DNA from 4 places in the Micromonospora sp. NPDC048063 genome. Region 3 is predicted to be linked to each of the others. Evidence: riboswitches for the same ligand, from Rfam matches in the RefSeq annotation. Region 3 holds a riboswitch; each other region holds the start of a gene.
The links. Region 3 has a riboswitch for cyclic di-AMP ahead of ACGFZ2_RS11360 (C39 family peptidase). Riboswitches for the same ligand answer to the same signal wherever they lie in the genome.
Positions count from the first base shown of each region.

Region 1: another riboswitch for cyclic di-AMP. It lies ahead of ACGFZ2_RS25180 (NlpC/P60 family protein); the one in region 3 lies ahead of ACGFZ2_RS11360 (C39 family peptidase).
Region 2: another riboswitch for cyclic di-AMP. It lies ahead of ACGFZ2_RS30295 (coiled-coil domain-containing protein); the one in region 3 lies ahead of ACGFZ2_RS11360 (C39 family peptidase).
Region 4: another riboswitch for cyclic di-AMP. It lies ahead of ACGFZ2_RS13660 (coiled-coil domain-containing protein); the one in region 3 lies ahead of ACGFZ2_RS11360 (C39 family peptidase).

Region 1 covers NZ_JBIDBG010000012.1:2,530-9,392, forward strand. The annotation lists gene ACGFZ2_RS25165 (zinc metalloprotease) at 351-1,334, shown strand; gene ACGFZ2_RS25170 (pyridoxamine 5'-phosphate oxidase family protein) at 1,452-2,003, opposite strand; gene dcd (dCTP deaminase) at 2,082-2,660, shown strand; gene ACGFZ2_RS25180 (NlpC/P60 family protein) at 2,732-3,664, opposite strand; cyclic di-AMP (ydaO/yuaA leader) riboswitch at 3,785-3,921, opposite strand; gene ACGFZ2_RS25185 (N-acetylmuramoyl-L-alanine amidase) at 4,161-6,182, shown strand; gene ACGFZ2_RS25190 (NlpC/P60 family protein) at 6,280-6,863, opposite strand, start outside.
Region 2 covers NZ_JBIDBG010000021.1:5,452-12,494, forward strand. The annotation lists gene ACGFZ2_RS30285 (HelD family protein) at 1-1,707, shown strand, start outside; gene ACGFZ2_RS30290 (cation diffusion facilitator family transporter) at 1,800-2,717, shown strand; cyclic di-AMP (ydaO/yuaA leader) riboswitch at 2,871-3,002, shown strand; gene ACGFZ2_RS30295 (coiled-coil domain-containing protein) at 3,016-4,077, shown strand; gene ACGFZ2_RS30300 (SRPBCC family protein) at 4,184-4,651, opposite strand; gene ACGFZ2_RS30305 (STAS domain-containing protein) at 4,835-5,197, opposite strand; gene ACGFZ2_RS30310 (hypothetical protein) at 5,528-5,671, shown strand; gene ACGFZ2_RS30315 (hypothetical protein) at 5,836-6,243, shown strand; gene ACGFZ2_RS30320 (BON domain-containing protein) at 6,430-7,043, shown strand, end outside.
Region 3 covers NZ_JBIDBG010000003.1:640,771-647,813, forward strand. The annotation lists gene ACGFZ2_RS11340 (polysaccharide pyruvyl transferase family protein) at 1-700, opposite strand, end outside; gene ACGFZ2_RS11345 (acyltransferase family protein) at 962-2,242, shown strand; gene ACGFZ2_RS11350 (hypothetical protein) at 2,432-2,911, shown strand; gene ACGFZ2_RS11355 (hypothetical protein) at 3,128-3,886, shown strand; cyclic di-AMP (ydaO/yuaA leader) riboswitch at 4,175-4,316, shown strand; gene ACGFZ2_RS11360 (C39 family peptidase) at 4,537-5,382, shown strand; gene ACGFZ2_RS11365 (alpha/beta fold hydrolase) at 5,491-6,234, shown strand; gene ACGFZ2_RS11370 (CDP-glycerol glycerophosphotransferase family protein) at 6,254-7,043, opposite strand, start outside.
Region 4 covers NZ_JBIDBG010000004.1:389,457-396,499, forward strand. The annotation lists gene ACGFZ2_RS13630 (hypothetical protein) at 1-665, opposite strand, end outside; gene ACGFZ2_RS13635 (copper ion binding protein) at 695-904, opposite strand; gene ACGFZ2_RS13640 (metal-sensitive transcriptional regulator) at 1,053-1,355, shown strand; gene ACGFZ2_RS13645 (DUF305 domain-containing protein) at 1,410-2,039, opposite strand; gene ACGFZ2_RS13650 (hypothetical protein) at 2,117-2,689, opposite strand; gene ACGFZ2_RS13655 (YibE/F family protein) at 3,118-4,461, shown strand; cyclic di-AMP (ydaO/yuaA leader) riboswitch at 4,628-4,759, shown strand; gene ACGFZ2_RS13660 (coiled-coil domain-containing protein) at 4,763-5,782, shown strand; gene ACGFZ2_RS13665 (carbonic anhydrase) at 6,024-6,812, opposite strand; gene ACGFZ2_RS13670 (MarR family winged helix-turn-helix transcriptional regulator) at 7,019-7,043, shown strand, end outside.

The DNA.
Region 1 (6,863 bases), on a different contig from region 3:
TCCGACGCCGCACCGTGTCGCCCGGCGGACTCCCGGGTGACTTGCGGCCACCACCCGGAAGCTGGCCCTGCCACGGCGGCCATGATCCGTTCTGTGCCGTGCCCGCACCGGCCGGCGGACCGGTACACCCGAAGATCGGCGCCACCGAGCATCGGGCAGCGCGAGTCGCTACCGAGAATCACCGTTTCATCGCCAATTGTCGATCACCGGTCGGCGTCGATCAGGAAAAAGTTTCACCCCTGCAACATATGGCCGTTCTCAAATCCGTCGATCGGTTGTAACGTCTGCCCAACGTTCTCAGCCACGGCGTGACATACCCCCTGTCGCGCCGGCCAGAAAGAGGTGGGCCCATGGGACTCCGTCCCAACCTGCTGACCCGGCGTACGGCCGGCGTCGCGTCGACGACCCTCGCGCTGCTGCTCAGCACCGCCGCCGTGGGCGTCGTACCGGCCGCGTCGGCCTTCTCCGCCGCCCCGAGCGAGGTCTGCGTCGAGCCGGCCGACGTCCACTCGGACTCCCGTATCAAGGCGGGCGGCGCGGCCAAGCACGAGCCGAACGAGCTGACCCTGGCGGAGACCCGCGAGCGCGAGGCCGACCTGGCCGCCGCCCTGCGCGAGCGCGCCCGGTTCCGCACCGGCGCCGGCGCCTCCATCACGGCCACCGTCACCGTCCCGGTCGTGGTGCACGTGATCCAGCGGGACGGCACCCGGGCCGGCGGCAACATCCCGGACTCGATGATCACCTCGCAGATCGACGTGCTGAACCAGTCCTACAGTGGGGCGACCGGTGGCGCGGCCACCGCGTTCAGCTTCCAGCTGCAGAAGATCAACCGGGTGACGAACCCCTCGTGGTACCCGATCGTGCAGGGCTCCTCGGCCGAGCGGCAGATGAAGACCTCGCTGCGCGAGGGCGGCAAGAACACCCTCAACGTCTACCTGGGCGAGCTGAGCAACGACCTGCTCGGCTGGGCGACCTTCCCGACCCGGAAGCTGAGCAGCATGGACGGCGTCGTCGTGCTGAGCGAGTCGCTGCCGGGCGGCACGGCCACCAACTACAACCAGGGCGACACCGGCACCCACGAGGTCGGCCACTGGCTGAACCTCTACCACACCTTCCAGGGCGGCTGCTCCGGCTCGGGTGACAGCGTCAGCGACACCGCACCCGAGGCATCCCCGGCGTTCCAGTGCCCGACCGGCCGGGACACCTGCACCGCCCCGGGCGTCGACCCGATCACCAACTTCATGGACTACACCTACGACTCCTGCATGCACCAGTTCACCGCCGGGCAGGCCAGCCGCATGCTGACCGCCTGGAACGCGTACCGCGCGGCGTAGTTCCCCCGCACGACCGGTGCCGGCTCCGCTCGACGGGGCCGGCGCCGTCGTCTTCGGGGCGGGGTGGGGGCGGTGCGGCGCCCCGGACGGGGACGGCCCGGGGCGCCGCACCGCGTCTCAGGCGGCCGGGCGGGCGGCGAGGCTGCCACCACTCCCGGACCGCGTCTCGGGCACCGCGGCGGTGCCGGCGGCGGCCGCACCGGGGTCGAGCCAGACCTGGACGGCGGGCCGGCCGTGCCCCTCGCCGGCGCCGCCCGCGACGCCCGGCTCCCGACGGGCGAGCATCGCCACGTCGACGGTGAACTCGAACAGCCGCCAGTCGACCTGCGGCGCGGCCCGGTGGCTGCGGGCCAGCCGGGCGACCCGGGCCGGGTCGGTGACCGGCCGGGCGTGGCCGGCGACGTAGGCCTCGTCGTCACTCTCCTCGGGCGGGAAGGAGTGCAGGGCGTAGCGGCCGTCGCGCTCCAGGTCGCGCCGCTTCGGCGAGTCGACCACGAAGCAGAAGAGCCCCTCGTCGGTGATCACTGGAGAGACGGGGTGGACCCGGGGCCCGCCGTCGGCGCGGACGGTGGCCAGGTAGCCGAAGCCCGGCCCGTACTGCTGCATGAGGGAGCGGATCCCGTCGGCGAGGCGGGGCTCGTCGGCGGCGAATTCGGACCAGGAAGCCATGCCGACATTCTATCGAACACGTGTACGAACAGGTAGTCCGACACGCAGGCCACGCACATCGCTCGCTAAGGTGGTGCGATGCTGCTCTCCGACCGCGACCTGGTCTCCGAGATCAAGGCGGGCACGCTCGCGCTGGAGCCGTTCGAGCCCACGCTGGTGCAACCGTCCAGCATCGACGTACGCCTGGACAAGCTCTTCCGGGTCTTCAACAACCACCTCTACACCCACATCGACCCGGCGATGCAGCAGGACGACCTGACGTCGATGGTCGAGGTGCCCGAGGGCGAGCCGTTCGTGCTGCACCCGGGCGAGTTCGTGCTCGCCTCGACGCTGGAGGTGATCTCCCTCGGCGACCAGCTCGCCGGGCGGCTGGAGGGCAAGTCGAGCCTGGGACGGCTCGGCCTGCTCACCCACTCCACCGCGGGCTTCATCGACCCGGGCTTCTCCGGCCACGTGACGCTGGAGCTGTCCAACGTGGCCAACCTGCCCATCACCCTCTGGCCGGGCATGAAGATCGGTCAGCTCTGCATCTTCCGGCTCTCGTCGCCGGCCGAGCACCCGTACGGCTCGGCCGTCTACGGCTCGCGCTACCAGGGGCAGCGCGGCCCGACCCCGAGCCGCTCCTGGCAGCACTGGCGCACCTGGCCGACCCGCTGACCCGACGGCCGCCTGTTAGGAAGGGGCCCTTCCTCTACCGAATGCGTTAGGAAGGGCCCCTTCCTTACACCTCAGCCGGGGCGGCCGTAACTGTGGATCGGGCCGTCGTCGACCTTCTTCATCTTGACCGGCACCCCGGCTCGGGAGGCGTGCACCACCCAGCCCCCGCCGACGTACATGCCGACGTGGTGCAGGTCGCTGTAGTAGAAGACCAGGTCTCCCGGGCGCAGCTCGCCCCGGGTGACGGTCGCGGTGACCCGGCGCTGCTGCGCGGCGTTGTGCGGGAGCGATACCCCGGCCTTCGCCCAGGCGGCGAGCATCAGGCCCGAGCAGTCGTACGCGTTCGGGCCCTCGGCGCCCCAGACGTAGGGCTTGCCGATCTGGGCGCAGGCGAACTTGACCGCGGTGCCGGCACCGCCACCCGGGTAGCTGGCCGGGCAGGGGGCGGGGCGCAGCGAACCGCCGCCGCCGCTGCCGTAGATCCGCAGCCGCCGCTTCTGCAGCCGGTCGATCTCGGCGTTGATCTGTTTCTTCTTCGCGGCGAGCTGGGCCTCCGTCCGGCCGAGTTGGACGACCATCTCGTCGAGCGGGGCCTTCTTCTCGGCCAGCCGGTCGCGCAGCTCGGCGACCTGCCGCACGTCCTGCTGCTGGTGCTGGGCGAACCGGTCGAGCAGTTCGAGCTGGCCGACCATCTGGTCGGGCGAGCGGCTGCCCAGCAGGGCGTTGACGGCGGAGACGTTCTCGCCCTTGTAGGCGCGGACGGCCAGCGCGCTGACCTCCTCCATCGCCTGCTCGACCTGCCGTTCCAAGGGCTCGATCTGCTTGGCGAGGGCGTCGGCCTGCCTGCGCTTGGCGGCCAGGTCCTGGCGGGTGGCGTTGTGCCGTTCGATGATCGGTTCGAGCTTGTTCCAGTCCTCGTCGATCTGGCGCTCGATCTCGGCGACCGTCGGTTCGGCGTGGGCCGCCGTGGCGCCGCCGGTCAGGACGACGGCGAACGCGGCCAAGGCGGCGAGGGCGGTGGTGCAGCGGTACCAGCGTGGGCGCGGCGCAGCCGTCGTCGGGCCGGCGGGTGCCGACCGTGCCGACGGTGGCCGCGGGGCATGGTGTGCCACCGGGCTCCGTACTCCTTCTTCCCGTACCGCCTACCGGGTTAGCTGACGGGTTCGGGCGGGAAGGGGACGCCCTACCGCAGGTGCTGCGGATTCACCCCGGGGTACCTGGGTCCCCGGCTCGCTCGGGAGCGACTCGGCGGTGTCGGACCGTTACCGCCCCGGATGGACGGACTGTCGCCGGCCGACGAATGACCAGAGTAGAGATGGTCGTTATCGATCCGCAACCCATCGCGCCGTGACACACCGTACTCATGCGGGCCGGTGGAGCGTGTCACTCGGGGCGACGAAATTTTCCTTCTTCGGTAAGTGACGCATGGAAAGGTATTGACCGGAGGTGGCGCCCGGGGCGAAGGTGGCCCCACATTCGCCCGTCCGACCTGGGGGTCTGATGCACCTGTCAGCGACATCGAGGAGCAGACGCGTCCTGCTGGCCGCCGCCGTGGCGGCCGCCCTGGCCGCGACGCCACTCACCGCCGCCGGAACCGCCGCCGCCGCGCCGACGACCGACCGGCAGCAGCAGTACGCCGCCGCGGCGGCGGAGTACGGCGTGCCGGAGAGCGTCCTGCTCGGAGTCTCCTACCTGCAGTCCCGCTGGGACACCAACGCCGGAACGCCGAGCACCAGCGGCGGCTTCGGACCGATGCACCTCACCGACGCGGAGTACGTCGCCGCCCTGCCCGGGGGCACCCACCACGACGACGGCACCGAGGACCCGCGGGGCGACGACTCCCGCCCGTCCCTGGCCGAGGCGCACGAGCCGCCGGACACCCCGCCGCCCGCCGAGGCCTCGCTGCGGACGCTCGACGCCGCCGCCGAGCTGACCGGCGCCAGCGAGGAGGCGCTGCGGACGGACGTCACGGCGAACATCCGGGGCGGCGCGGCGCTGCTGGCCGCGTACCAGAAGCAGATCGGCGCCCCGGTCGGCGCCGACACCGACCCGGCGGCCTGGTACGGCGCGGTGGCCCGCTACTCCGGCGCGGACAGCGCCGACGCCGCGGCGGCCTTCGCCAACGAGGTGTACGCCACCATCGGCGCCGGCGACAGCCGGCTGACCGACGACGGGCAGCGGGTCACCCTCGCCGCCCGCGCGGTGCAGCCGGAACGCTCCTGGCTCGACCGGCTGGGCCTGCGCAAGGTCGCCCGGCCCGACGGGCTGGAGTGCCCCGACACGATCTCCTGCGAGTGGATCCCGGCGCCCTACGTGCAGTACGGCCCGACCGTGGGTGACTACGGCAACCACGACCTCGCCGACCGGCCGGCCCAGCAGAAGATCGAGTACATCGTCATCCACGACACCGAGGGCTACTTCGGGCCCAGCGTCAACCTCGTCAAGGACCCGCGGCGGGTGGGCTGGCACTACACCCTGCGCTCGGTGGACGGCCACATCGCCCAGCACATCAAGACCAAGAACGTCGGCTGGCACGCCGGCAACTGGTACGTGAACGCCAAGTCCATCGGCCTGGAGCACGAGGGCTTCGCGGGGCACGGCACCTGGTACACCGAGGCGATGTACCGCACCTCCGCCAAGCTGGTCCGCCACCTGGCGCTGCGGTACAACATCCCGCTGGACCGGCAGCACATCGTCGGTCACGACAACGTCCCCGGCACCGTCGCCTCGACCGTGCGCGGCATGCACTGGGACCCGGGCCCGTACTGGGACTGGTCGCACTACTTCGACCTGCTCAAGGCGCCGTTCACGTCGACCGCCACGCCGCAGACGGGGCTCGTCACCATCGACCCCGACTTCGCCACCAACCAGCCGCAGTTCACCGGCTGCAACCGGCAGCCGCCGGGCGTGCCGAACCCGCCCCCGCCGGTGGCTCCCTGCCCGCTGCGCGGCTCGTCCGCGGTGATCCTGCACAGCGCGCCGAGCCACGACGCGCCGCTGGTCAACGACATCGCGCTGCGGCCCGACGGCACCCCGAACACCATGTACATCTCCGACCACGGCGCCCGGGCCTCCGCCGGGCAGACGTACGCCCTGGCCGAGGTGCGGGGGGACTGGACCGCGATCTGGTACCTCGGCCAGAAGGCGTGGTTCCACAACCCCGCCTCGAAGCCGACCGCGAAGTGGTCCGTGGGCTTCGTGGTGACCCCGAAGGCCGGCAAGGCCACCATCCCGGTCTACGGCCGGGCCTACCCGGAGCAGGCCGCCTACCCGGCCGGCGTGCCCTACCAGCCGATCTCCCCGCTCCAGTACACCCTCTCGGCCGGCCAGCGGTACGCCGTCGGCACGGTGCTCCCCGGCGAGTACTACCGGGCCGTCACGTTCGACGGGTCGTCGCCGGGTGACTGGACGGTGATCCGCGGCGAGAACAGGTACGTGCAGATCCAGTTCGGCCACCGGGTCATGTACGTCAACCTGGACGACGTGAACCTGCTGCCCTCCGCGCTGGACGCGCCCCGCTGACCCACCGCTCGCCCGGGCTGGCGCAGGCCGTCCCCGAGCACGACGAGGGCCCCCGGTCTACTCGACCGGGGGCCCTCTCCGTTCAGGTGGCGCGGGATCAGCCGGGTCTGCGGAAACCGGCCACCGGCATCGTGTTGATGCTGGAGACGTTGACCGGCTTGCCGGCCCGGGGCGCGTGCACCATCTTGTCGTTACCGAGGTAGAGGCCGACGTGGTGCAGGTCGCTGAAGAAGAACACCAGGTCACCCGGGCGCGCCTCGGAGCGCGGGATGGCCTTGCCCTCGTTCCACTGCGCGCCGGTGAAGTGTGTCAGGTGGATGCCCGCCGCCTTGTAGGCGTACTGGGTCAGACCCGAGCAGTCGAACGAGTTGGGGCCGGTGGCGCCCCAGACGTACGGGTCGCCGACCTGGGCGCAGGCGGTCTTGATGGCGGTCCGGGCCGCCTCGCTGACCACGCCGTTGATGGTCGGGCACTTCTCCGTCTTGACCGTGGTCACCGGCAGCGACGCCTCGAGCTTCTTGATGTCGGCGTCGATCTGCTTCTTCTTCGCCGCCAGGTCGTTCTGCTGCTTCGTCTGCGCGACGATCAGGGCGTCGAGCTTCTGCTTCTCCGCGTCGAACTTGTCGCGGACCTTGGTGACGCCCTCGAGCTGCTTGCGTTCCTGGGCGGCCAGCCGGTCCA
Region 2 (7,043 bases), on a different contig from region 3:
CGGGTCACCCGGATCGAGGACGACCTGCTCGATCCCGCCGCCGCGCCCGCCGACATGGCGGTGGTCGGCGACGGCGCGCTGCTCGCCACGCTGTCGAAGGCCACCGGCCGGGGCATGCGGGACATCGTCGCCACCATCCAGCGGGAGCAGGACGAGGCCATCCGCTCCCCCGGTTCCGGGGTGACGATCGTCTCCGGCGGCCCGGGCACCGGCAAGACGGCGGTCGCCCTGCACCGGGCCGCGTACCTGCTCTACTCCGACCGCAGCCGGTACGCCGGCGGCGGCATCCTGGTGGTCGGCCCGTCCTCGGTCTTCGTCGAGTACATCGCCTCGGTGCTGCCCTCGCTCGGCGAGGACACCGCCACGCTGCACTCGCTGGGCACGCTGTTCCCGGGCATGAGCGCCACCCGTACCGACCCGCCGGCCGTGGCGGCGGTCAAGGGCTCGCTGCGGATGCGCCGGGTGCTGGAACGGGCGGCCCGGGACGCGGTGCCGGACGGCCCGGCCGAGCTGCGACTGCTCTACCGGGGCGAGCTGCTCCGGCTGGACCGCCGCGAGCTGGACGCCATCCGGGAGCGGGCGATGCCCCGGGGCGCCCGCCGCAACGAGGTGCGCCGCGCCGGCTTCGACGGCGTCTTCGCCGCGCTCTGGGCGCAGGCCCGTCGGCTGGGCATCGGCCGGCTGCCCGAGCAGCGCGCGTTCGAGGACGAGGTCGCCGAGCGGCCGGAGTTCCGGGAGTTCCTCAAGGCGTGGTGGCCCCGGCTGCACCCCCGGCACGTGCTGGGCTGGCTGGCCCGCCCCGACCGGCTGCGCCGGTACGCCGGCGGGATCCTCTCCGGCGCCGAGATCCGGCTGCTGACCGACGCGTACCGGAGCCTGGACCGCGCCGGGCTGACGATCGCCGACATCGCGCTGCTGGACGAGCTGGACGCGCTGCTCGGCAAGCCGATGAAGCCGGCCCGGCCGAAGCGGGACCCGTTCCAGCTGGCCGGCGGGGTCCGCGAGCTGAGCACGTTCGCCGACCGGCAGCGCGCGGCCCGCGAGGCGGCGCGGCAGCGCCCGGAGGACTACCGGGAGTACGCGCACGTCGTGGTCGACGAGTCGCAGGACGTCTCGCCGATGCAGTGGCGCATGATCGGCCGGCGCGGCCGGCTGGCCTCGTGGACGGTGGTGGGCGACCCGGCGCAGACGGCGTGGACGGGCGACCCGGAGGAGCTGACCCGGGCCCGGGACCAGGCGCTGGGCCGGCGCAAGCGGCACCACTTCACCCTGACCACGAACTACCGCAACTCGGCGGAGATCTTCGCGGTGGCGGCGGCCGAGATCCGCCGGCTGCACCCGGATCTCCCGCTGCCCAGGGCGGTGCGCTCCACCGGCGTCGACCCGGTCGAGCTGGTGGTGCCGCCGGCGGAGCTGGAGACCGCCGTGGTGACGGCGGCCACGGCGCTGCTGGCCGAGGTGGAGGGCACCGTGGGCGTGATCACGCCGGTGCCCCGCCGGGACGAGGTGGCCGGGTGGCTGGGCGGGCTGGGCGCGCCGCGCCTGCAGGTGGTGACCAGCCTGGAGGCCAAGGGCATGGAGTACGACGGCGTGGTCCTGGTCGCCCCGGGTGAGATCCGGGCCGACCCGGGTTCGGGCGTACGGACGCTCTACGTCGCGCTGTCGCGGGCCACCCAGCGGCTGACCACCGTCGACCCGACCGGCTGAGTCGTCCCGGCCGCCGCCGGGCAGTCACTTGCACATATTGCGATGTGAGCATAGATTGAACCGGGTCCGGACGGGTGACGGAAGGTGGGCGCGTGGGTGCAGGTCATGACCACCACCACGGGTCGGTCGCGAATGCCGCGCACCGCCACCGGGGCCGCCTCTGGGCGGCGTTCGCGCTGCTCGGCGCCCTGATGGTGGTGGAGGCGGTGGCCGCCTTCCGCACCGGCTCGCTGGCCCTGCTGAGCGACGCCGGGCACATGTTCACCGACGTGCTCGGCATCGGCATGGCGCTCGCGGCGATCACCGCGACCCGGCGCGCCGGCGCGGACCCGCAGCGCACCTTCGGCCTCTACCGGCTGGAGGTGCTGGCCGCCCTGGCCAACGCCGTGCTGCTCTCCGGCGTCGCGGTCTACGTGGTCGTCGAGGCCGTACGCCGGTTCGGCGACCCGCCGGAGGTGCTCGCCGGCCCGATGCTCGCGGTCGCCGTGCTCGGCCTGCTCGCCAACGTGGCCGCCTTCGCCCTGCTGCGGTCCGGGGCGAAGGAGAGCATCAACATGCAGGGCGCGTACCTGGAGGTGCTGGGCGACCTGCTGGGCTCACTCGGCGTGATCGGCGCGGCCCTGCTGATCGCCGTCACCGACTGGTGGTGGGCGGACCCGCTGGTCGCGGTGGCCATCGGGCTGTTCATCCTGCCCCGCACCTGGCGGCTCGGGCGCGCCGCGCTGCGCATCCTGGTGCAGGCCGCGCCGGAGCACCTCGAGGTCGCCAGGGTGCACGACCGGCTGGCCGCCGTGCCCGGCGTGGCCGAGGTGCACGACCTGCACGTCTGGACGCTGACCTCCGGGATGGAGGTGGCCTCGGCGCACCTGACCATGGCGCCGGGCGCGGAGGTCGGCGCGGTGCTCACCGCAGCCCGGACGGCCCTGCACGAGGACTTCCAGATCGAGCACGCGACGTTGCAGATCGAGCCGGGGGCGTCTCCCGGGGCCTGCGGGTCGGTTGAGTGGTAATGAGCACAGCCTTAAATCTGGGAGAGTATTGTTGACTTATGTCGGATTTGACGGTAAGCGGACAGGCACCCTCAGTCACCTGTGCTACACCAGTCACACCCGCACCGGTAGGCTCGGTTCCGGCCTCCGCCAGGCGGCACCCACCGGTGCCGGCGGTGGCCGCCGCCTAATCGCCCGGCGGGGCGAACCGGGGAACCAAGTTCGTGGGGTGCATCCGCGTCAGCGGTAGGGATCTTCCGTCCCGAACCCGTCAGCTAACCCGGTCGGCGGCTGACGGAAGGACACGTGTATGCCAGTGATGGCACCTGTACGACGACGCGCCGCCCGGTTGGCGGCCCTGATCGCCGTGACGCTCACCCTCGGCGCCGCGGTCGCCCCGGTCACCACCGCCCCCGCGGCGGCCGCCTCCCGGGCCGGCCTGCTCGCCGCAGCCCCCGGCCAGGACCAGGAGGGCGGCACGCCCGCCCTGCGGGCCCAGCTCGAAGCCGCCAGCAAGGGCTACCTGGACGCCAAGCGGGCGCTGGACACGTCGGTCAAACGGCAGCAGCAGCTCGCCACACAGCTCAAGGCGACCGAGAGCGAGCTGACCGAGCGGAGCAGCAAGGTCGGCGAGATCGCCGGGGTGGCCTACCGGACCGGCCGGCTGGGGGTGGTGTCCGCCCTGCTCAACAGCAGCTCGCCGGACGGCTTCATGGACCGGGCCGCCGCTCTCGACGCGGTGGCCGCCAACGAGGACCGGGCGCTCCGCGAGCTCCAGGAGACCCGTGACCAGGCCGCCCGCACCAAGCTGGCCCTGGACGGCGAGATCCGGGAGCAGCGCAAGCAGGTCACGCTGATGGCCAAGCGCAAGGACCAGGCGGAGCGGGCGCTGACGGTGGCCAACCGGTCGCAGTCGAGCGGCGGCGGGCCGGGCGGCAGCTCCACCGCGACGGCGAAGCCGGCGCCGCGCAACTCCGACGGGTCCTGGCCGTCCGAGTCGTGCAGCGTCAACGACCCCACCCCCGCCAACGGCTGCATCACCCCGCGCACCCTGCACGCGCTCAACCAGGCCAAGGCGTCCGGCTTCACCCGCTACGTCTCCTGCTACCGCCCCGGCGGCTCCGGCGAGCACCCCAAGGGCCGGGCCTGCGACTTCGCGGCTCAGAAGAGCGGGTTCGGGGGCGACGCCACCGGCGGCGACAGGACGTACGGCAACAACCTGGCGACGTACTTCGTCAAGAACGCCGACCGGCTCGCCGTGCTCTACGTGATCTGGTACAGGCAGATCTGGCTGCCCAGCAGCGGATGGAAGTCGTACAGCGGCGCCAACGGCGACCCGTCCAGCGACCACACCAACCACGTGCACCTGTCGGTCTACTGACGCCCCGGCCCCGGTGACCCGCTCGCGGGTCGCCGGGGCGACCGCCTTCCCGCCGCCACCTCCCCGGCCGACGGCCGGGCATGCCGCCGTGTCGTCGATGCCCGGCTCAGGCGGGCGGTGACTCCGGCGGGTGCCCGCCCAGGGCGACGCCGAGCCGGGCCGCCAGCCCCAGGTGGGCGGCGCGCGCCTGGCTGAAGGCGTAGCCGAAGAGCGGGACCGGCGCGGTGAGGGTGATCTCGACGTCGATCCGGACCACGCCGTCCGGCTCGGCCCGCAGTCGGGTCCGGTTGCGCACCGTGGTGGCCGGCCACTGCCGCGCCACGGTGACGATCTCGTCCGGCCCGTCGACCAGGACGTCGGCCCGGTAGGTGACCGGCAGGCGCAGCGGCCCGACGGCCAGCCGGTCGGTGATGAGGTAGCTGGCCCGCGCGCCGCGACGGGGCGACACCCGGCGGACCCGGGCGATCAGCGGGTGCAGGTCCTGCTGCCGGGCCGGGTCCGCGAGCAACCCTGCGGCGTCGGCGAGCGAGCAGCGCGCCTGGACGGTGTAGCTGAAGGAATCCCGCCTGAGCACGCCGTCTCCCCACCGTCGCCGTCGCCCGATCGTCGCGCACCGGCGGCGCGCTGGCAACGGCGCGCCGCTCCGCGCGGATGCCGGCCTTGCGATCCGCGCGTCACCGAGGCGTCCGACATCGACCTGTCGGGCCGCGGCGACGACTGACGCCAACGGGGCACCGGCGGGACCCCTGCCGGCGGGTCAGGCGCCGGGGAGGACCTCGGGGGCGGGCGCGCCGGCGTAGTAGGGCTCAGGGGCGCCGAAGAGGCCGAGCAGGCCGGTCACCCAGAGCTGCCGGTGCACGAACCGGCTCGGCTCGGTGACGACGAGCTTGACGCCGCTCACCTCGGCGGTCTGGAAGCCGGCGACCATCGCGCTGATACCGACGGAGTCGATGAAGGTGACGAGCCTCATGTTGAGCTCGATCCGGCTGGGGCGCCCCTTGGCCAGGACCTCGGCGATCGCCTCGCGCACCTCGTATGCGGTGTCGACGTCGATCTCGCCCCGGGGGGCGATCTCGATGACACCACCGGGCATAACCGACTTCACGATCGACAGGCTCACGCGAGCACCTCCACTCGCCCGTCCGACGGGCGCCTCATCAGTACGCGGGCCGCGACCGAGAGTATTCCTCCGACGGCCTCGGTCGCCACCCCTCGGGATGAGCAATTCGCGGATGAGGGCGCACCAAGTCGCCCTTGTCCGGACTTTTCACTTCTTGTTCACCCAACGATCAGCTGCCGCTGACGCGTCGCCGACCCAGGGTAGCCGTCTCCCGCCGGCACCGCCCGGCACCCGAACTTCCTGGCGTGGCCGGCCCCGCTCCCGCCCGCGGGTTGCCCATCCTGCCTAGCATCGGCCCGAAGAACGAGTGCCACGACGGGAGGACGATCGATGATCAGGAGACTTGCCGCGCTGGCCGGTGTCGGCGCGTTGCTGGCCCTCGTGCTGGCCTGCGGCTTCGGCGGCGGCGACGATGACGACGACGATGACGACGACTTCGCGCGCGGCGTGACCGCGGTGGTCACGCTCCGCTGACGCACGGCGAGGGCCCCAGCCCGGTGTCCGGGCTCGCCCCGCGCCCGGCGAGGGTTTGCGGAGGTGCCCGGTTGGGCACAGGCGGAACGAGCGAGCCATGACGCGCCGGTGAGACGTCGAAGTCCGAAGTGGCCGCCGGCTTCGGCCCGAGGAGGTAACCCACCATGTTCGGTACCAATCTGCTGGATCGCCGCAGCAAGCCCGAGCGGATCGCCGACCAGGCGTGGCAGAACCTGGTCTCGGCGGTCAGCTCCGCGGGCGACAGTGTCCGCGACACCGCCCGGTCGGCCCGCCGCGGCGGCTCCGGCCTCGCCGACGAGGCCGGCGACCTGGTGGGCTCCGCGGCGGACGAGGCGCGCCGCCGGGCCACCCTGGCCTTCGACGCGCTCGCCGGCCGCCGCCCCACGCTGCCCTGGACGCTGTTGATCGGCGCCGCGCTGGTCGGCGCGGCGATCGGCTGGGCCGCCGGCACCGCCGCGCGGGCCGCCGGCAGCCGGGACGACCGGGCGGCGGACGACATCGAGTTCGTCGACGTGGACCGTCCCAACTCCCCCGTCGGCCTCGACGGCTGACCCACCCCGACCTACGGGCACACCGCGGGCCCCGGTCGACCCCTGAGGGTCGGCCGGGGCCCGCGCCGTACCTCCCGGACAGGGCACAGCCACCCGGGTCGGGTGAGGGTCGCTCACCCCCGCCCGCGCCAGGATCGGTCCCGGCGGGCCCGTGTGCACAGGCAGCTATCCCGTGAGGAGTGACAGATGGCCATCGAGACGATCACCCGTACCGACCAGGACATCCAGTCCGCCGTCCTCGACGAGCTGACCTGGGAACCCCGGGTGAGACCGCACGAGATCGGCGTGACCGTCTCCGAGGGCGTGGTCACGCTGACCGGTCGGGTCGACAGCTACGCCAAGAAGTGGGCCGCCGAACGGGCGGCGCACCGGGTCGCCCGCGTCCGGGCGGTCGCCAACGACCTCGCGGTACGCATCGGCACCGGCGCCGAACGCGCCGACCCGGACATCGCGGCGGCGGCGGGGCACGCGCTGGAGTGGGACGCCTTCGTCCCGCTGGAGCAGCTCGACGTGACGGTCTCGCAGGGCTGGGTGACGCTGCACGGCGAGGTGGACTGGGAGTACCAGCGCCGCGCCGCCGAACGGGCGGTGGCCCGGCTGACCGGCGTACGCGGGGTCAGCAACGGCATCACCGTCCGCCCCGCCATCCGGCCGGACGGGCACGCCCTGGCCGCCCGGATCGTCGACGCGCTGGCCCGCAACCGGGCCACCGAGGCGGAACGGATCACCGTCCGGGTGCACGGCGACACGGTGGTGCTCGGCGGGCTGGTCCACTCGATGCCGGAGCGGGCGGAGGTGGA
Region 3 (7,043 bases):
CGCCGTAGAGCAGGGTGCCGAGCGTCTTGAGGTCCTGCGGCAGGTAACGCAGGTTCGGGTACCGCTCGTGGTGCCGGGCGATGATCTTCGCCATCGACTTCACGTACGGCGAGATGGTCAGCGCGAGCCGGTCGTCGGGCGCCAGCGCCGCCTTCCGCTTCTCCACCCGCAGGCTGTCGCCGTGCAGGAACATCGACGGGCACCCGATCACGTCGACGGCGGAGAAGCCCAGCGTGCGCAGGTAGCCCTCGGTGATCTCACCCCGTACGCCGATGCTGTGCGACCGGTCGAGCACGGCCCGGACGAAGCGGGTGACGGCGTCGTCGATCGGGCGCAGGTACTCCCGGTCGCCCTTGACGTCGGTCTGCACGCCCACCCCGAGCACCACCACCGGGATCTTCAGCCGTTCGACGAGCTTCGTCATGAGTTCGATGCGGTGGGCGTAGCTGCGCCGGAAGGCGTTGGCGAGCGGGACGACGTAGACGTCGTACCGCTCGTTGATCATGTCGGCGTCGCGCGGGTTGACCTTGAACTCGGTCGGGGTGATCTCGGTGGTGCTGGTCTGCAGCAGCTTGTGCGCGGCGTGGCTGAAGACGAGGTTGCCGTTGTTCTCGCCGATCCAGTTCCCCTCGAAGGCTTCCTCGGGGGAGTAGACGTCGAACGGGCCCTTCTTCGCCCGCATCAGGATCCGCTGGTGCATCCGTCCCCGCCTCTCGTCACCTTCGGGTCACGGAATATTAGGCCACCGGCCGACCCCGGCACAGATGCGCGTCACTCCGCCACGCGGAGGGACGGAACCGTCACGCGGTGGACGGGGACGCAGGGGGACATCCGGGGCGGCGGGTAGGGTGCCCGGCGGCGGCGCCTACCGGAGGCCGCCGCGGGCCGTCCTGCGCCGCCCGCCGACGGCCGAGGAGGAGACGTACGTGCTGGTGACCCTGCGGACCGCCGGGCCGCCGGCATGACGGGGGCCGCGACCGTCGCGCCGGAGGCCCGGCCCGCGCCCCCGGCCGGTCGGCTGCCCTCGCTGACCGGGCTGCGCTGGGTGGCGGCCCTGCTCGTCTTCGGCTTCCACGCCGGCACGATGGGGATCATCGCCGAGCCGGACCACCGGGCAGTGGTGAACTGGGTCTTCACCCTGGGCCTGTCCGGCGTGCAGTTCTTCTTCATCCTCAGCGGTTTCGTGCTGGTGTGGTCGGCCCGGCCGACCGACTCCCGCCGGGCGTTCTGGCGTCGCCGGATCGCCAAGATCTGGCCCAGCCACGTGGCGCTGTGGGCGCTCGCCCTGCTGGTCGCGGCCTGGTTCGCCGACCCGGTGGACCGCGGCGTCGCGGTGGAGAACCTCTTCCTGCTCCAGGCGTGGGACCCTCGGCCGGGCGCGTTCTACAGCATCAACACGGTCAGTTGGTCGCTGTCCTGCGAGTTCTTCTTCTACCTCTGCCTGCCGCTGGCGCTGCCGCTGCTCCGCCGGGCCCGGCCGTGGGCACTGTGGACCGTGGTCGTCGCGGTGCCGCTGCTGATCCTGGCGCTCTGGCCGGCCCAGGCCCTGGTGCCCGAGGAGAGCCGTTGGTGGTTCACCCAGATCTTCCCGCCCGTCCGGTCCCTGGAGTTCTGGATGGGCGTGGCCGCCGCCGAGCTGATGCGGCGCGGCCGGTGGCGGGGGCCGGGCCTGCCGGTGGCGAGCCTGGTCTTCGTGGCCACCTGGGTGGTCGCCGCGCAGTGGGTGCGCGCCGAGCTGTGGGCGGCCCTGCTCGCGGTGGCGTACATCCTGGTCATCACCGCGGCGGCGGACGCGGACGTGCGCGGGCGGCGGTCGCCGTGGCGGTCCCGGCCGATGGTCTGGCTCGGCGAGGTCTCCTTCGCCTTCTACCTGGTGCACGTGCTGGTGATGGTGACCGTGCTCCGGCTCACCGGCGACTGGGGCGTCGGGTACCGCGGCTGGTGGGGGCTGGCCGCGGTGCTCGGCTTCCTGCTGGCCAACCTGGCCCTCGCCGGAGCGTTGCACCGCTTCGTCGAGACGCCGATGATGCGGCTGCTCGGCCCGCGCCGCCCGGCCCGGGCGACGCCGCCGGTCGAAGGTGTGGCCGCCCCGCGGCAGCGACCAGGGGAGCGAGCGCCGGCCGTGCCGGGGGAGCGGGGACGCGTCGTGCCGCGCCCCCGGCACGCCGAGCCGGAGGCGGACCGCCGACCGGCGTACGTCGAGTCCCGTGCGACGGCCGGCCGGCCGCGTCCCCGGGCGTAGGACGATCGCGTCCACTGACACAGGTCGACCCACTGGGGCGGCCGGACCACCCGTCCACCCTGGTCCGTGCGGTCCTCCGGTGGACGGCCGGGCGCGCAGAGCACCGGTCCGGAGGGCCGCCGAGACCGCCGCAGACGGGACACGCCGGGCGGCGATGCGGACCGGTGGCATCGGCGGTAGCGTGGTCGCGTGCTTCCCGTCGCGCTCACCTGTCCCCTGTGGTGGGTGGCGCGGTGGGCCGTACGGCTGCTGACCGGCCTCGCCGTCGCGGTCGCGTTCGCCGTCGGCGCCGGGGCCCTTCCCGCCGCCGCCTCGGCCCAGGCCGGAGTTTCCGCGACCGACACCTGGGCGCCCCCGGCTGACGCCTGGGCGCCCCCGGTCCCGGCGCTCCCCGTCACGCTGGCACCCGCCGACCCGCCCGTGGCGGTCGCCGACCACCGCGTCCTCTCCGACGGTGCCGCCGTCGACGGTGCCGCCGTCGACCGGGCCGCCGTCGACCGGGCCGCCGTCGACCGGGCCGCCGTCGACCGGGCCGCCGCCGGCCCCGGCCACCCCGCCGCTCCGGCCGACCCGGGTGAGGCCGCCGGGGCCGTCACCCCCGGCCCGGCCCCCGCGCCGGGCGGGCACACCCCCGGCGCGGCCGGCCCCCGGGGCCCGCCGCACGTTTGATCCGCACCATCCCGCGGGGCACGCGCGCCCCGCGACCACGCCCGCCGCACGGCGTAGGAAGGGCTCCTTCCGCTATCGCAGGCGTTGACAGGTGCCCGTCCTCCGCTCTCCACCACCCGCGCCCGTCCCGGCGGCGGGACGTGGCACCGCCACGCCCCGCCACCCGGGCGCCGCGTGCGACCCGCTGACGCACTCGCTCCCCGTGAGGTGCCGACCATGGAGACCGTCGTCTACCAGTTCCTGATCGAGGTGCCGCGGGCCGCCGCCATCTGGTCCGCCCTGCTCCTGCTGGCCCTGACCGTGCTCGCCGTGCTGGTCGCCCGCCCCGAGCGGCTCCGTCCGGCCGACGAGCCGGTCGCCCCGCCCGCGGTCGACCCCGTGGCGGAGGCGGCCGACCTGCGCCGCTACGCCGAGGAGGTGGCCGTCGCGGCGGGCCGGGCCGCCCGCACCGCCCGGCGGTGGCGGGCCGACTGGCTCGCCGCCCGGGAGGAGGCCGACCGGGCCTGGCGGGCGTACGACGAGGCGGAGACCGCCGCCCGCCGCCTCACCGGGGCCGCCGCCCTGCCCGCCCCGCGCACCCCGCGCACGCCCGCCGAGTACGCCGCCCGCGAGCGCTGGCTGCACCATGCGGCGGTGGCGGCCCACTGGCGCGGCGACCTCTCCACCCGCCAACTCCGCGAGGTGTTCGGCCGCCGGGCCGGCTGGGATCCCCGCCGGCACCCGGTCGAGCAGGAGATCGCGCTGGCCCGGGCGGTACGCGACGCGAAGCGGGCCGCCCACCGGGCCGCCGCCGAGCGGGAACGGGCGGCGTGGCGGGACGCCGACCTGGCCGCCGAGGCGGCGCGGGCCCTGGCCGGGGAGGCGTACGCCGCAGCGGTCCGGCTCCGGCCGGGCCGGCTCCCGGCGGCCCGGCCGGTGTCCGCCGGGCGTCGGCCCGCGCTCGCCGCGCGCTGGCGGCCCGCGCGGGTGGGCTGACACCGCCGGGCAATTTCGTGACGCCGGTCATAGCGGCGCCGAACCGGTCATCCGGCGCGGCCCGGCCGATTCCCGCCGACGATTCCGCGCCGATGTCCGCCGCTCGTCCGGTTGTCGACGCAAGGTGCGTCGGGAAACGGTCGTCCCATTGAGTCGCGTCAGTGCCGAACTGACCGCAAAAAAAGTCCGGAGATCAAGGTTTAGGCAGGTGGGAGCGGGTTGGCAGGGCGCGGGCCGGCCAGTAGTGTCGGCCCGTCCGGTGCGGTAACCGATCGCAAGAGGCGACGCCGCGCCGACCCGCCTAATCGTGAACAGGCGAGCCGGGGACCCAGTGCAACATCGGGGTGAATCCGCGGGCCACGGCCCGCGGTAGGGCGTTCTTCCCGCCCGAATCCGTCAGCTAACCCGGTCGGCGGCGTCGGAAGGAGTTCCATCCCCGTGCAGCACCCACCCGCCCCCCGGTCGTTCCGGCGCCTCCACGGCGCCGCGGTGCCCGCGCTCGCCCGTCCGCACGCCGCGAGCTGACCCACCGGTCACCGCCCGTCGCCCGGCATCCCGGGCGCATCCCCTGAGTGGTCCACCACCGCCGGACGCCGTCCGCGCGGTCGGTCCCCCCTGCGCGGACCGGCGGCCGCTCACCCCCCGAGCCCGTGGAGGAAACCGTGAAGCACCACCTCAAGCGTCAGCTCCGTCGCCTCACGTCCGAGCGTCCGTACCAGGTGGCCGCCGCGTCGGCCGCGGCGCTCGTGCTCGCGTCGGGCACCGGCGCGTTGCTGGCCGGCACCGACGAGGCACCCGCCGCCGCACAGGCCCCGGTGGCCGTGAGCGAGCTGCGGGACGGCAGCGTCGCCTCGCGCGGCGACGCCCGCGTCGCGACCGCCCCGTCGACCGGCGCCCCGGCCGCGTCCAGCGCCGCTCCGTCGGCCAGCGCCACCAGCGCCGCCCCGAACCCGGACCTGACCCGCAAGCCGGAGCCGCCGAAGCCGCCGAAGGCGAAGTCCCTGGACTACGACTACCAGGCCCAGACCACCTTCTACAACTGCGGTCCGGCGGCCGTCCGGCACGCCCTCAGCGCCGCCGGCATCGCGCGCAGCCAGGACGCCCTCGGCGCCCAGCTGGGCACCGACGAGATGGGCACCGACTCGGCCGAGGACACCACCCGGGTGCTGAACGCGACGGTGAAGGGTGACCCGTACCGGACCCGGATGATCCCGGGCGGTGCCGCGACCCCGGCGCAGATGGACCAGCTCCAGGCCGACGTGGTCGCCGCCATCACGGACGGGCGGGGTGTCGTGGTGAACGTCGCCGGCAGCGCCACCGACACCGACGGCGGCTGGCACTCGTTCCCCGGCGGCCACTACATCGCCGTCGTGGGCTACCAGGACGAGGGCCGGCAGGTGAAGATCGCCGACTCGGCGAACCCGGCGACCGCGTCGTACTGGATGTCCACCATCGCCCTGGCGAACTGGGCCGCCACCCGCGGCTACTCCGCCTGAGAAAGACACCCGTCGGGCGTCGGCTCCCCACCCCGGGAGCCGGCGCCCGATGTCGTCTCCGGGTCACGGCCCTCGCCGGGGCGTACGGCGGGTGGCACACTGCGGCCTATGGCCGACGAATCGGGTGACCGGGACGGCCGGCGCGTCCTGCTGCTGCTGCACGGCATGGGCGCGACCGGGGACGTGTGGCTGCCCTGGGCGCCGCTGCTGGAGCGCCGGTGGGCGGGGCGGTGGCTGGCGCCGGACCTCGCCGGCCACGGCTGGTCGCCGCCGCTGTCGGCGTACTCGTTCGCCGGGCTGGCCGACCGGGTCGCCGCGGGGCTCGCGGCGGGGGACCGGCTCGTCGTGCTGGGGCACTCCCTCGGCGGCGTGGTCGGGCTGGCGCTGGCCGCCCGCCGCGCCGGGCTGCCGGTCGACGCCGTGGTCGGGCTCGGCATCAAGGCCGTCTGGTCCCCGGCCGAGCTGGCGAAGGCCGGGGAGCTGGCCGCCCGACCGGTGACCTGGTTCGCCAGCCGGGACGAGGCGGCCCGCCGGTACCTGCGGGTGGCCGGCCTGACCGGGCTCTTCGCGCCGGACCACCCGGTGGTCGAGGCCGGGCTGCGGCAGGTCGACGGCCGCTGGCGGCTGGCGATGGACCCCGCCGCGTTCGGGGTGGGGGAGCCGGACCTGCGGGCCCTGCTGGCGGCGACGGACGTGCCGGTGCTGCTGGCCCGCGGCGAGCACGACCCCATGGTCACCGACGCCCAGCTCAAGGAGCTGGGCGTGCCGGTCGCCACCCTGCCCGGCCTGGGCCACAACGCCCACGTCGAGGCCCCCGAGGCCGTCCTGGAGCTGGTCGACCCGTACCGCTGACCCGCGAGGTGCCGGCCGGTCAGGTGGTGGGGGAGAGGGTCGCCTCGTCCGGCTCGACCGGCAGGCCGGTCCCGCCGACGGCGCGCGGCGTCGGCGGGTTCCAGTCCGCGTCGAGCAGCCGCCGCGCGGCGCCCAGGAACGCCTCGGCGTACGACTCGGCCGGGAAGTCGCCCAGGTAGCGGCTCCGGGTGGCCCAGCGGGCGGCGGCGAGCGGGTCGGTGTCGAGCAGCGCGGCCAGCACCTCGTCCACGTTGGACATGTCGCGACGCAGCACGTAGCCCGAGCCGGCCAGCGGGAACCGCTCGGCGAACCGGTCGCCCTCGTCGCCCATGTCGGTGACCGCGTACGGCTTGCCGGAGTAGAGGTAGTCGGAGATCACCCCGGACACGTCGGAGACCAGCGCGTCCGAGCGGTTCACGCACTCCGTCAGGGTCAGCTCGCGGGCGGCGGCGCCGAAGACGTGCTGCCGGCCACTCCGGGCCCGGTCCGCGGCCAGCAGCTCCGTGAGCCGGCCCAGCTGCCGCGCCGAGGCCGGGTTCTGCGAGGTGTACGGGTGGGCCCGCAGGATCACCGTCGCGCCCCGCGCCAGCAGCCCGCGCAGCAGCGCCTCGGCCACCGGCAGCGAGCAGTAGTTGGCGTCCGCGTGGTGGCCCGTCCAGGTCGGCGTGTAGAGCACCGTGGGGTGCGGCAGGCCGCGCACCGGCTCCGGGCGGACCTCGATCGACTCGACCTGCGGCCGGCCGACCACCACGAACTTCTCCGCCGGGATGTCCACGCCCGCGCGGGCGTACCGGTCGACGGCGGCCTGA
Region 4 (7,043 bases), on a different contig from region 3:
GGCTCCAGGTCGGTGACCGGCGCGCCGTCGCGGTTGACGGTCAGGGTCAGCTCGGCGGTGCGGCCGGGCTGCGGGGCACCGGTGAGGGTGACGGTGTAGCCGTCGACCGTCGTGCTGGCCGCCGGGGCGGGCAGCGGCCGCTCGGTCAGGGCGCCGGGAACGGTCACGTCGACGCCGAGGGTCAGCGCCTCGCCCCCGGTGGGGGTGAAGTCCGCGAACGCCCGCCAGACGCCGGGCCCGCCCAGCGGCGAGTCGACCTGCCAGGTGCCGTCCGCCGCCATCTCGGGGTGCACGTGCCGGAAGCCGGACAGGTCGCGGCGGGCCACGATCAGGTGCATGCGCTTGTCGTGCGCCACGTCGTACGCGGTGACCGGCCGGCCGTCCGGGCCGGTGACCTGGAAGGCGAACTGCCCGGCCGGGGCGTCGACCGGTCGGAGGGTGTAGCCGCGGTCGGAGACGAGCAGTCCACCGGGCAGGCTGGCCGCCGCGCCGCCCTCGTCGCCCCCGTGTCCGGCCCCGTCGGTGTCCCCGTGGCCGTCCGCGGCGTCGTGGCCGGTCTCGGCGGCCGGGGCCACGGGGCCGGCCGCCTGGCCGACCCCGTACGCCGCGCCGAAGACCGCCGCGAGACCGAGGACGAAACCGCTCAGTTTCGTCGCCGTGTTCATGGTGTGCCTCGGTTTCCCCGTGCCCGCCGTCAGGCGCCGACGAGGTCGTAGCCGGCCTCGTCGACGGCGGCGCGCACGGTGTCGATGTTCAGTGGGCTCTCGCTGGTGACGGTGACCCGCCCGGCGGCGAGGTCGACCTGGACGTCGCTGACGCCCGGGATGGCGCCGACCTCGGCGCTGACCGAGCTGACGCAGTGCCCGCAGGTCATGCCCTGCACCTGGTACGTCGTGGTGACCATCGAACTCTCCTCTCGACGCCTCCAGCATATACCCCCCAGGGGTAATGAGGAGGCGGACGGATGACTGCTCCGCGTACCGATACCCGGTGGGGGTATCGGACAAGGAGGACCCTACCATACCCCCGAGGGGTACGCTATCCTCGATCGCATGACCACACCGACGCCCGCCCCGACCAGGGGCTACACCGCCAGCAAGGACCAGTTGCTCGCGCGGCTGCGCCGCGTCGAGGGGCAGGTCCGCGGCATCGAGAAGATGGTCGACGACGACCGCTACTGCATCGACGTGCTCACGCAGATCTCCGCGATCCAGGCCGCCCTGGACAAGGTCGCCCTCGGCCTGCTCGACGGGCACGCCCGGCACTGCATGCACGAAGGAGCGGCCGAGGGCCGGGCCGACGAGATGGCCACCGAGATGATGGCCGCCGTCGGCCGCCTCATGAAGCGCGGCTGACCCGGCCGGCGGTGCCCCGGCGCCCCCAGGGTGCGAGCGCCGGGGCAGCCCGGGTCAGAGCCGGCCGAGGATCTTCTCCATCGTGTCGATCTCGGCCTGCTGGGTGGTGACGATCTGCTGGGCCAGGGCCTTCGCCTCCGCGTTCACGCCCCGGGCCAGCTCGTCCCGGGCCATGGTGACGGCGCCCTCGTGGTGAGCGATCATCATGGTCAGGAACTGCCGGTCGAACTCCCGCCCGGAGGCCGCCGCCAGCTTCTCCATGTCGGCGTCGGACATCATGCCGGGCATGCCGTGGTCCATGTGCGGCGTCTCGGCGCCGGGCGACGGCACCGGCCGTCCCCAGGCCGACAACCAGCCGCTCATGGTGGCGATCTCGGGCGCCTGGGCGGCCTTGATCTCCCCGGCGAGCCGCTTGACCTCCGGGTCCGCCGCCCGCGTGGCGGCCAACTCCGCCATCTCCACCGCCTGCCGGTGGTGCGGAATCATCATCTGGGCGAACATCGCGTCGGCGTCGCCGAAGGTGGCCGCGCCGGACGCGGAGGCCGTCGGCCCGCTGGTGGCGGGCGTGCCGTGCCCCGCACCCGGGGACGAATGCCCGTCGCCGCCGCAGGCGGTCAGGACGAGGGCGGCGGTGACGGTGGCGCCGGCCAGGGCGGCACGGCGCGCGATGGTACGAGTGGTCACATCTGGGCCTTTCGGTATCGGAACGTACGCAGCAGGACGGGGACGCGGGCCGGCTGACCGGGCCGCGCCGGGGCGTCCTATCTGCGCAGCACCGAGACCGTGGCGAGTCGCAGGCCGACCGGCCGGGACGGCGGGGCACGGGGCGACCGGGCCGGCCCGCCCGACCCCCGGCCCGCTGGGCCGACGGCCTGTGCGCCGGCCAGCAGCAGCACGGCGAGCAGCAGCGGAGCGGCGAGCGCGCCCAGCACCGCCAGGCACACGCCCCACCAGGGCAGCTCGCCGCCCGCCCCGCCGGACGGGAGGAACCGCTCGTGCGGGCAGTCGCCCGGGCAGCCCACCACGCCGGACGGCGCCGCCGGGACGACGTACGCGATGGCGGGGTCCTGACCGAGCGGCGCGGCGGTGTCGTGGCGGGGCAGCGCGGCGGTGACCTGACGGAGCGGCGCGGCGGTGTCGTGGCGGGGCAGCGCCTGCGCCGCGCCGCCGTGCCCACCGGCCGCGGCGACGGCCTGCGCGGAAACCTCGGCGGGATGGCCCACGGAGTGCGAGCCGTGGCCGAGGGTGTGCATCGCGGCCAGGCCGAACAGTGTGCCGACGAGCAGCAGCAGCCGGGCCCATCGCCCCGCCGTCACTGTCGCCGCCGCCCGCACACCGACCACGGTAGTCCCCGGGGCCGGTGCGTCCGGGGGCGACCGGCGCACCCGACGGCGAATCCGCCCCGAACGAGACCGCCATCAGGCCACCACGGGAGGGCCGCCCGGCCGCCACCCGACAGTGACATGGTGGTGACCGGCGGCTGCCGGACGGGACGGACCGCGGCCGACACCAGCCCTCACGACCTGCGGCCGGATATCGGGATGGCTACCATTCGGCCGGTGGCCCTCCGCACTCCGCGCCGCCCGCACCGTCGCCCAGACCGGGCGGCGGTTTCGAGCGACCGCGACCGGCCGGGCCGGGCCGTCGCGGTGCGTGACCGAACCGACACCCCAGGGCGATCCGCCGCGGCGGTCACCCGGCCACGCCGAACCGACCGGCCCGCCGGCACGCACCCCGCCCTGGACTCGTTGGGAGACACTCGATGGGCGCCGACCACACCCGTCCCGCACCGTCCGCCCCACCGAGGGTGCGACGGATCCTCGTCGCGACGGTGGTGCCCCTGTTCGTCTCCACCCTGATCGCGGCCCTGCTGCTCTGGCCGTGGGACGCCCCGGACGCCGCGCCCGGCACCGATCCGCCCCGCCACCACGGCACGGTGACCCGGGTGGTGACGGAGCCGTGCCCGCCCACCCCGGAGGCGCCGGAGGGTGCCCCGGAGGGCCCCTGCGGCACCGTGACCGTACGCGTCGACGACGGCCCCGACGCCGGCCAGCAGGTGGAGACGCCCGTACCGGCAGGGCCGGGGGCGCCGACGGTCGCGGTCGGCGACGAGATCATCCTGGTCCAGCTCACCGATCCCGCCGACCCCTCGGCGAGCGCCTACAACATCGCCGAGCACCAGCGCGGCAAGCCGCTGCTCTGGCTGGTGGTGCTGTTCGCCGCCGCGATCGTCGCGTTCGGGCGGTGGCGGGGGCTCGCGGCGCTGGCCGGCCTAGCGGCCAGCTTCGCCATCCTGCTGACCTTCGTGCTGCCCGGCATCAGCGCCGGCAGCCCACCGCTGCTGGTCGCGGTCGTCGGCGCGGCACTGATCATGTTCGTGGTGCTCTACCTGACGCACGGGGTGACCGCGCAGACCTCGGTCGCCGTGCTCGGCACGCTGGGCAGCCTGGTGCTGACGGGCGTGCTCGGCACGATCGCCACCGCGGCGACCCACCTGACCGGGTTCGGCACCGAGGACGCCACCACGCTGTCGATGTTCCAGGCCGACGTCGACCTGCACGGCCTGCTGCTCGCCGGGATCATCATCGGCTCGCTCGGCGTGCTCGACGACGTCACCGTGACACAGGCCGCGACGGTCACCGAGCTGGCGCACGCCAACCCGGGGCTGTCCCGGATGCAGCTGTACCGCGCGGCCACCCGGGTCGGCCGCGCGCACATCGCCTCGACGGTGAACACCATCGTGCTGGCGTACGCCGGGGCCTCGCTGCCGGTGCTGCTCCTGCTGACCGCCGACTCCCGGGCGGTGAGCCAGATCCTGACCAGCGAGTTCCTGGCCCAGGAGATCGTCCGCAGCGCGGTCGCCACCCTGGGCCTGATCGCCGCCGTGCCGCTGACCACCGGGCTCGCGGCCGTGGTGACCACGGCCGGCCGGCGCGGCGGGGAGTCCGCCGACCGCGGCGCACTCCCGACCCCGCCGGCCCCCCGGCCGGCGGCCGACCGGTCCGAGGCGCTGGAGGCCCTCAGCGGGCCGCGCGCCGGAAGCACCCCCTCCGCCGCCCCCGCCGGGTGGCCCGACCGAAACGGGAGCACGGACACCGCATGGTGAAACTCCTCAGCGTGACCGATCAGGACGTGCCGCCTGATAAACGCGTCACTGGTCACCCTCCGCCGTTACGAAATAACGCATTTAGTCGGCTTAGGGACGTAGATCCCCGGGAGGGCTCTCGGGTAACCTCGCTGCCGGTCACCGCCGAAGGCGCGCAGCGGCGCCTGCGGTGCCGCCGCCCAATCGCCGCCAGGCGAGCCGGGGACCCAGGCACGTGGGGTGAATCCGCGACAGCGGTAGGGGCCACTTCCGCCCCGAACCCGTCAGCTAACCCGGTCGGCGGTCGACGGAAGGGAAAACTGTGACGGCACCCCTACGCCGCTGGTTGACACCTGTGGTGGCCGTGATCGCCGCCCTGGCCGTCTTCGCCGGGCCCCTCCCGGCGGCGGCCGCACCCACCCCGCCGGCCCAACCCTCCGGCCACGGGGACGACGAGCCCAAGCTGCTCAACGACCTGATCGAGACGCGGAACCGCAGCTACGTCCAGGCCAAGGCGAAGCTCGCGAAGTCGAAGAAGCGCCAACTGGAACTGGCCCTGGAGGTCGACCGGGCGCAGGCCGACCTGGCAGCACTGGCCCCGCAGGTGAGCCAGATCGCCGCCCAGTCCTACCGGACCGGGCGGATCGGCGCGGTGTCGATGCTGCTGGACACCGCCAGCCCCGACTCGTTCGTCAAGCGCGCCGCCGCCCTCGACGAGCTGAACCTGGTCAATGCCAAGAAGCTCGCCGAGGTGAACGCGGTCAAGACCCGCGCCGAGCAGGCCAAGCTGGCGCTCGACGCCGAGGTCCGCGAGCAGCAGAAGCTGACCAACGAGATGGCCCGCGGCAAGCGCGACGCGGAGAAGGCGCTCGCACTGGTCGGCGGCAGAGGGCTGACCGGCGGCAAGGTGGTCGCCACCTCGCCGGTGGCCCGGATGGCACCGGGTCGTACCGCCGACGGCGACTGGAAGCCCCTGTCCTGCACCGAGAACGACCCCACCACCTCCGGCTGCATCACCGCGCGCACCCTGCACATGTACAAGGAGGTCAAGCGGGCCGGCTTCAACCGCTTCGTCGGCTGTTACCGCTCCGGCGGGCCGTACGAGCATCCGAAGGGCCGGGCCTGCGACTGGTCGCTGCAGAGAAGCGGCTTCTCCCCCTGGCACAACGACGACACCTACATGTACGGCAACAACCTGACCGCGTTCCTGGTCCGCAACGCCGACCGGCTCGGCATCTACTACGTGATCTGGAACCGGCAGATCTGGTTCCCGGCGACCGGCTGGAAGTCCTACAGCGGCCCGTCGAACCATACGGACCACGTGCACGTGTCCCTGCTCTGACGCAGCCAACGACAGGGCCGCCCCGCGCCTGCGGGGCGGCCCTGTCGGCGTCTCTGGGCCCTGTCGGCATCTGTAAGGCGTCTCTACGACCCGCTCCGGCGTCGCGCGGCCCGGTCCGGACAGCTGTGGGCCCGGTCGGCGCTCTCGGCGCTTCTGGGACCCGTGGGCGGTTGAGGCCCACTCGGCGTCCGTTGGCCCCCGTCGACGGGCGTCGGCGTCCCGGGCCGAGCGAAGGAACGGGTCAGGCGAGGGCGGCACTGACGGCAGGCTGCGCCCCGTCGACCGCGCCCGACCCGTTGGCCACCTCGGCGCCCCCCCGCGCCTCGCCGGCGGACACGGCGGTCACCGCCCGCGCCTCGCCGGCCGCCAGCCGGTACGACATGCCCACGACGGCGCAGCGCCCGGCGGCCACCTCGGCGGCGAGCACGGCCGACCTGTCCAGCATCGCCTCGACGGTCTGCGCGATGTGGATGTCGACGATGCGGTCGATGTCGTCCACGCCCTCGGCGGCGGCGCGGCGCAGGCTGGGCACCACGGCGTCCACCACGGCGCCCAGGTGCCCGGCCGGAGACGTGCCGGTGGCGTCCGCCGTACGGGCCGCCTGGACCGCCCCGCAGGAGTCGTGCCCGAGCACCACCACCAGCGGTGTGCGCAGGACCGTCACGGCGTACTCGACGCTGCCCAGCACCTCGGGGCCGACCGTGTGCCCGGCGGTGCGTACCACGAAGAGGTCGCCGAGGCCGCGGTCAAAGATGATCTCCGCGGCGAGCCGGGAGTCGGAGCAACCGACGATCACCGCGAACGGGTGCTGCCCGTCCGCGACTGCGGCACGGTGCCCGGCGTCCTGGTTGGGGTGGCGGGGGGTGCCGGTGACGAACCGGCGGTTGCCGGCCTGCAACTCGGCGAGCGCCTGCTCCGGACCGCCCGGCGTGGGGAACGCGCCCCGCACGGCGGTCGGGTCTTCCGGTGCCGGCTCCGACGACTTCCGCTCCGGGCCCGGCTGAACGCCGGGGGATCCGGGACGACTCATCTCCCTCACCTCGTCCCTCACGAACGACCTGGTCACCCCGGCCGACGCTGGGCGCGGGCTGCCCCCACGGTCACACGCACCCGAAGATACGTCAAGGGATGCGTGATATGCGTTTCATATGTTCGCGCCCGCCCGCAGACGTCGGGCGGGGCCTCCCGCGCGAGGGCGCGGCGGAAAACCCGAAAGGCGCGCCATACGATGACGACATGGCGACGACAGGGGAGAACGGGA